DNA from 3 places in the Kocuria nitroreducens genome. Region 2 is predicted to be linked to each of the others. Evidence: riboswitches for the same ligand, from Rfam matches in the RefSeq annotation. Region 2 holds a riboswitch; each other region holds the start of a gene.

Region 1 (2,251 bases), on a different contig from region 2:
TCGGGGGTGCCGGGCCGGGCGCGGGCCAGCACCTCGATCAGCTCGAGCTCGGCGACGCCGGGCACGAGCGCCTGGGCGTCGCGCAGCAGCCGGAACACGCCGCCGGCGCTGGGGCCGGTCAGGCCGTCCTCGCGGGAGGTCGCCCCGATCACCACGGTGCCGTCGGTGCGGGGCACCAGGTAGACGGGCGCCCCGTGCACCAGGCCGCGGACGGTGCGCTCGATCAGCTCGGGCGCCCCGCCGGGGACCCGGGCCCGCAGGATGTCCCCGTGCACCGGCCGCAGGGGCGGGTGCCAGTCCTCCGGCAGCCCCTCGAGGTCACCGAGGTCGGCGCCGGGGGCCAGGACCGTCCAGGTCGCGGAGACCATCCCGCCGCCGGCCAGGCGGACGCCGGTCACGGCGCCCTCGGCGTTGCGGCGCAGCCCCGTGGCGCGGTCGTGGACGAGGCGGGCCGGTCCGCCGTCACGAGCGGCCGAGGGCTCGGAGAGCTCCGGAGGCCTCGAGGACTCCGAGTCCTCAGCGGGCTCCGAGTCCTCAGCGGGCTCCGGGAGCGCCGGGGTGACGAGGGCGGCGAGCAGCCCGGCCACCAGGCGGCGCGGGTCGACCTGGTGGTCGTCCGGGATCCGGAACGCGGCGGACAGCCGCGGGCTCAGGGCGGGCTCGAGGGCCCGGGCGGCCCGCAGCGTCAGCTGCTCCACGGTCATGCCGTGGCGGCCCTGCAGCTCGCGGAGCTCCGCCAGGGCCTGCCGGTCGGCGGCGTCCACGCCGCAGACCAGGGTCTCGGTGGCCCGGTGGCCCACCGACCCCACGGCGGCCTGCTCGAGGGCTGCCACGAACGCCGGGTACTCGGCGGCCGAGGCGGTCATGAGGGGGTACAGGGGCTCCTGCTGGTACTGGACCTCGCTCACCGGGGCGAGCATCCCGGCCGCGGCGCGGCTCGCGCCGGAGCCCGGCTCGGGGTCCACCACGGCCACCGAGCGGCCGCGGCGGCGCAGCTCCCAGGCGGTGGCCAGGCCGATCACTCCGGCGCCGATCACGGCGACGTCGGCCCGGACGTGCTCGGGCTGCCCGACCAGCGCGTGCGGTGCGGTCGTCGGGGCGGGGTGCGCGGAAGTCACACGGAACGTCCTTTCCTACGGCGGCATGATCCGCATCAGGTGTGGCGGTCGGCGTTGGACGCCCTCTCAGCCCTCGATGGGGCTCCCGCAGAACCGCTGACCTATCATCAGCGTGTGGCCCAGCATACCCGTGACACCTCTGCCCCTGCCGAGTCCTCCCTGCGAGACGCCCGGACGGCGAAGCTCCTCGCCGCCCGGCTGTACGTGTGCACGGACGCCCGCCGCGACCGCGGCGACCTCGAGGAGTTCCTGCACGCCGCGTACGCCGGTGGCGCGAGCATCGTGCAGCTGCGGGACAAGAGCATCGACGCGGACGAGGAGATCGCCGCGCTGCGGCTGCTGGGCCGGGTCGCCGCCGAGTACGGTGCCCTGTTCGCCGTCAACGACCGCGCCGACATCGCCGCGCTGGTGGGCGCCGACGTCTTCCACGTGGGCCAGCACGACCTCGCCCCCGCCCAGGCCCGGCAGCTGCTGGGCCCCGACGTGCTGATCGGGCGCTCCACCCACGACCTCGGACAGGCCCGGGCGGCGCTCGAGGACCCGGACGTCGACTACTTCTGCACGGGTCCCGTCTGGGCCACGCCCACCAAGCCGGGGCGCCCGGCCACCGGGCTGGAGTTCGTCCGCGCGGTCGCCGGGCTGACGGAGGCCCGGCTGGACGCGGACGCGGAGGCCCCGCCCGTGCCGTGGTTCGCCATCGGCGGCATCGACGAGCAGCGGCTCCCGCAGGTGCTGGCGGCCGGGGCGCGCGGCGTTGTCGTCGTCCGCGCCGTCACCGAGGCCTCCGACCCCCGAGTCGCCGCGGGGCAGCTGCGCAGCCTGCTCCCCGCCTGAGCCCGGGGCGGCTCGCGACCCCTGTTCACCGTCGGCTCCCCGCCGCCGCCCAGCACGTTCTGAGAGCATGGACCCAGGACGACGACGGAGAGGTGGCCCATGGACCCCGAGCTCGACCCCCAGGTGCGGCACGCGGTGGAGCGTCCCGCAGAGACCGCCCGCGGCCCGGAGGACGCGCAGCTGCGCGTCCGTCTGGCCGGTGAGCCCGCCCGCCGCGCCCTCGGCACCCACTGGGAGCAGGGCGCACCGGAGGACGCCGCGCCGAGCGACGACCGGCTCGCCGCGGCCGTGCTGCTCGC
Region 2 (2,251 bases):
GTCTCCAGGGCGCCCTGGACGTGGTGGAAGTGGTGGACGGGGCCGCTCCCGTGGCCGACGGAGAGCTCTCCGGCGGTCTCGAGAGCCCCGCGCAGCCAGTTCCGGGCGATCCGCAGGCTGCGGGACCAGTCCCCGTGCCGCACCTGGAGGGTGGCCAGGGCCGAGGAGAGGGAGCACCCGGTGCCGTGGGAGTTCTCGGTGGGCACGCGGGCGCCGTCGAACGCCGCGAGGGGCTCGGGGGCGTCCGGGCCCACGAGGGCGTCGGGCGTCCGGTCCCCGGTGAGGTGCCCGCCCTTGACGAGCACCAGGGTCCCGTGCGCGCGGGCCACGCGGTGGCCCTGGGCAAGGGCCTCCTGCCACGACGACGCGGTGTCCTCCCCGGCGAGCACGGCGAGCTCCTGCAGGTTGGGGGTGATCAGGTCGGCGAGGCCCAGCATCGAGCGCAGGGCGTCCTCCGCCTCGCTCTCCAGGAGGCGGCCCCCGGAGGTCGCGACCATGACAGGGTCCAGGACCACGACCGGCGGCCGGTGGACCCCGAGCCACCGGGCGACGGCCTCGATGACCGGCACGGACCCGAGCATCCCGATCTTGACGGCGTCGATCTCGACGTCCTCGGCGACCGCGTCGAGCTGGGCGGAGAGGACCTCGACGGGCGGGACGTGGATGGAGCGCACGCCCACGGTGTTCTGGACGACGACGGCGGTGACGGCGCTCATCCCGTAGCCGCCCATCGCGGCGATCGACTTGAGGTCGGCGTGCTGGCCGGCGCCGCCCGTGGGGTCGGTGCCGGCGATGGCCAGCACGCGGGGCACGCGGGCGGTCACGGGGCCACCTCCTCGGCGGCCGCGGCGGCGTCCTCGGCGAGCGCGGGGTCCGGCGGCACCGGTCTCTCGGCTGCCGGTGTGCGGGCGGACGTGGGTACGGCATCGCGCATCTGCGACATCCCTTCGCTAGTACTGGCTAGATCAGGTTCGACGGGTGTGTTCTCAGCCGCTCGCGCGGCACCCCGTGTCAGGTGTCCTGCCAGTCTAGTGGTCCCGCTGGAGCCGGGACGCGGACGGAGTCCGCTCGCAGGCTCAGAACATGCCGTTGGCGTGCGCCGTTCTCTCGGGAACCGGCTGCGCGACGCCCCAGTGCTCCACGATCCGGCCGTCGCCGAGGCGCCAGAGGTCGTAGCAGGCGACCGTGCCGGCGGCTCCGTCCCCGCGGTCGCCGCCGGTGACGGCCTCCGCGACGGTCAGCACGAAGTTCCCCTCGCCGACCACCCGGCGCAGCCGCCGGTACGCGGGCTGCGGGCCGTCCGGCGTGCGAGCCGCGTGCTCGGTGCAGCCCCGGGAGCTCATGTGGTCCTGGACGGCGCGGTGGTCACCCGCGACGAGGGCGGACTCGACCCACTCGGCGGCGATGCGCTTGTTGTCCTGCGTCCGATCGCGGTCCGTGACCGCGACGGGACCGTCGAGCTGCGGGCGGGCGCCGTCGGAGCGCGTGCGCAGGGGCTCGAAGACGTCCCAGTGCTCGGCGATCCGCCCGTCCTCCACGCGGAAGACGTCGAAACCGACCAGGGGCTCCGGACCGAGTCCCTCGTAGGCCGAGTGGGCGCCCATTGTCCCGTGGTCGTCGAGCATCCGCACGAGGTCCACGCGGAAGTCGTCGGGGATGCTGCGCACGAACTGCCTGATGCCGTCGCGCCCGTCCTGGGCGAGCGGCGAGTGCTGGATGAAGTCCTCCGTGTAGTGCCGGTCCACGGTCGACGGATCCCGGCGGACGAAGACGTCCGTGGCGACGGCGCGGACGGTGTCTGCACTGGTCATGGCGGTTCTCCCTGGAACGGGCGGCCGCTCGCCCCGGCGGACGGGACGGCGGCCCCGGCTGTGCTGTGGTGCGCACCACAGTACGCCGCCGCGCGGGGGCGGGGCCGGCCGGGACGGTCCACGACGGCGGAGGACCCCGACCGTGCTGGTCGGGGTCCTCCGGGATCCTGCTCGGCGGGGCGGCTCAGCCCCGGTCGGCGGGCTCGCCGCTGGTGAGGTCCTCGGCCTTAACGCCGACGCCGACGACGGTCGGCGCCGGGCGGGAGGAGTCCTCCGGGGAGCGCTGGGTGACGGCCTTGGCCTCGTGCCGGGCGCCCTCTGCGGCAGCCGCCTGGCCGGCGGTCACCTCGGCCTCGCCCGGGCGGGCGGCCGGGGCCGAGGCCCGCCGGCTGCGCCGACGGGGCCGAGCCGGCTCGGCGCTCGACGGCTCCGGAGCCGCC
Region 3 (2,251 bases), on a different contig from region 2:
GAGAACCGCGACCCGGTCATGATCCCGCTCATCGCCCTCGGCTGGATCTTCCAGCTGCTCACCGTGCCCGTCTCGGCGCACATGGTGGGCCGCTCGACCTACCGGACCAAGCACCTGAACCGCACCACGCTGACCCAGGACGACCTGCAGACGGTGCTCAACCGCGCAGCGGAGGGTTCCGGGGAGGGGGCCGCCGGGGCGCCCCCCCGTGCCCAGCCCGGACGGCCGGCGAGCGGACGGACAGCAGACTGACGGATCGGCGGCGACGCGTTAGGCTGGACGGGATCGACAGGGCGCACCCGCGTCCCCCCGGACGACAAGGAGCAGCACTCCATGAACACCAAGGTCCTCGAACTCGTGGGCACCGGCCTCTCGCTCGGCGGCGTGGCGCTCTCGCACAAGGTGCTCGGCGCCGCGTGGATGCGCATCACCGGCGACCCGCCCCCCGCCAAGAACCCGGACCCGGACGAGGCCTGGACGGGCATCATCATCTGGTCGCTCGTGACCGGCCTCGTGGGCACCATCATCAAGGTCAGCGTCTCCCGCAAGGTGGCCCAGATCGAGAACAAGTCCCAGGAGAACCCCAAGGCCTCGAGCCAGGCCGAGGTCTGAGACCCGGCGGGCACCTCACGAGGGGGCCCGTCCGGTCGGACACCGCACCGGTGTCCGACCGGGCGGGCCCCCTCGTCGTGGAGCGGGCGTGCGACGGGCGCACCGCGGGAACGCCGTGCGGGCGCGGCCGGGGTGCCGAGGCCGACGCGCGTGCACGGAACGGGCGACGGAGGGGTAGACTCGGTGCCACTGAACGACAGGGGAGCGCTCCCCGCCGGTGAGACCGGCGCGGCGCTGAGAGTGCGGATCGCCGCAGACCCTCGAACCTGCTCCGGTTAGCACCGGCGAAGGGAGTCGAGCATCTCAGGGGTGTTTCCCCGGGAGCGCGCCACCGGCGCGGCCCGCGGAACCCCGTCCCCTCCTGGCACCGACGGCTCGCTGAGCCCAGGAGGAACCCACCGTGAACACCACCACCCACCGTCCCGCCGGCCGCCCCGGCGCGTCCCGCACGTCGTCCTGGCGGGTCGTCGACATCGTCGTCGCCGCCGTCCTCGCCGCCGTGTGCGCGGTCGTCTTCTGGGCGTGGTCAAACCTGCTCTACCCCGTGGTCGGCACGGCCGCGGTCGCCTATCCGCCCGCCGTGGGCCTGATCGCCGGCGGCTGGCTCGTGGCCGGCGTGCTCGGCGGGCTGATCATCCGCAAGCCCGGTGCCGCCCTGTTCTGCGAGCTGCTCGCCGCCGTGATCGAGAGCTTCCTGGGCACCCACTTCGGCCTGCTGGTCATCCTCTCCGGCCTCGTCCAGGGCATCGGCGCGGAACTGGCCTTCGCCGCCTTCCGCTACCGCCGGTTCGATGCCCTCACGGCGGCCGTCGCGGGCGCCGTGAGCGGGATCTTCCTCGGCGTCCACGAGAACATCGTCTACAACTACGAGTGGGTGCTGGGCCACCAGGTGGTCTACGTGGTCCTGGCCGCCGTCTCGGGGGCGGTGCTCGCCGGCCTGCTCATGCAGGCCGTGGTGCGGGCCCTCGCGGCCACCGGTGTCCTGCAGGGCCTCGCCTCGGGGCGGGCCGTGCGGCGATGACGGCTCCCACGGCCCGCGGGGCGCGCGTCGAGGCCCGCGGCTTCGGCTGGCACCACCCCGGGCGGGAGACGGCGGCGCTGCGCGGTCTCGACCTCGTGGTGGAACCGGGGGAGCGGGTGCTCCTGCTGGGTCCCAGCGGGGCCGGCAAGTCCACGCTCCTGCACGCTCTGGCAGGAGTCCTCCACGACGAGGACGGGCAGTCCGTCTCCGGCGAGCTGCTCATCGACGGCGCGCTCCCGGAGCAGGCGCGCGGCCGCGCCGGGCTCGTGCAGCAGGACCCCGAGTCCCAGGTGGTGCTGTCCCGGATCGGCGACGACACCGCGTTCGGCCTGGAGAACCTCGCGGTGCCCCGCGAGCAGATCTGGCCGCGGGTGCGCGCGGCCCTCGACGACGTGGGCCTGGACCTCCCGCTCGACCACTCCACCGCGGCCCTGTCCGGCGGACAGAAGCAGCGCCTGGCGCTCGCGGGCGCCGTGGCGATGAGCCCGGGCCTGCTGCTGCTCGACGAGCCGACCGCCAACCTGGACCCCTCCGGCGTGCGTCAGGTCCGCGACGCCGTGGTGTCCTGCCTCGACGGCAGCGGGGCCACGCTCGTGGTCGTGGAGCACCGCGTCGCCG

Evidence for each region. A riboswitch is a leader RNA that binds a small molecule or an ion and turns the genes downstream of it on or off. The one in region 2 is predicted to bind thiamine pyrophosphate.
Region 1: linked by a shared signal. The riboswitch ahead of ACFYE1_RS13020 (FAD-dependent oxidoreductase) and the one ahead of ACFYE1_RS06860 (bifunctional hydroxymethylpyrimidine kinase/phosphomethylpyrimidine kinase) in region 2 are both predicted to bind thiamine pyrophosphate.
Region 3: linked by a shared signal. The riboswitch ahead of ACFYE1_RS14675 (ECF transporter S component) and the one ahead of ACFYE1_RS06860 (bifunctional hydroxymethylpyrimidine kinase/phosphomethylpyrimidine kinase) in region 2 are both predicted to bind thiamine pyrophosphate.

Annotation. Positions count from the first base shown of each region.
Region 1 is NZ_JBHZTC010000018.1:52,155-54,405, reverse strand. It holds gene ACFYE1_RS13020 (FAD-dependent oxidoreductase) at 1-1,118, opposite strand, end outside; TPP riboswitch at 1,114-1,217, opposite strand; gene thiE (thiamine phosphate synthase) at 1,233-1,952, shown strand; gene ACFYE1_RS13010 (hypothetical protein) at 2,052-2,251, shown strand, end outside.
Region 2 is NZ_JBHZTC010000008.1:4,390-6,640, reverse strand. It holds gene ACFYE1_RS06860 (bifunctional hydroxymethylpyrimidine kinase/phosphomethylpyrimidine kinase) at 1-824, opposite strand, end outside; TPP riboswitch at 926-1,019, opposite strand; gene ACFYE1_RS06855 (nuclear transport factor 2 family protein) at 1,077-1,811, opposite strand; gene ACFYE1_RS06850 (Rne/Rng family ribonuclease) at 1,996-2,251, opposite strand, start outside.
Region 3 is NZ_JBHZTC010000022.1:55,022-57,272, reverse strand. It holds gene mnhG (monovalent cation/H(+) antiporter subunit G) at 1-252, shown strand, start outside; gene ACFYE1_RS14680 (DUF4235 domain-containing protein) at 334-612, shown strand; TPP riboswitch at 801-922, shown strand; gene ACFYE1_RS14675 (ECF transporter S component) at 1,013-1,633, shown strand; gene ACFYE1_RS14670 (ABC transporter ATP-binding protein) at 1,630-2,251, shown strand, end outside.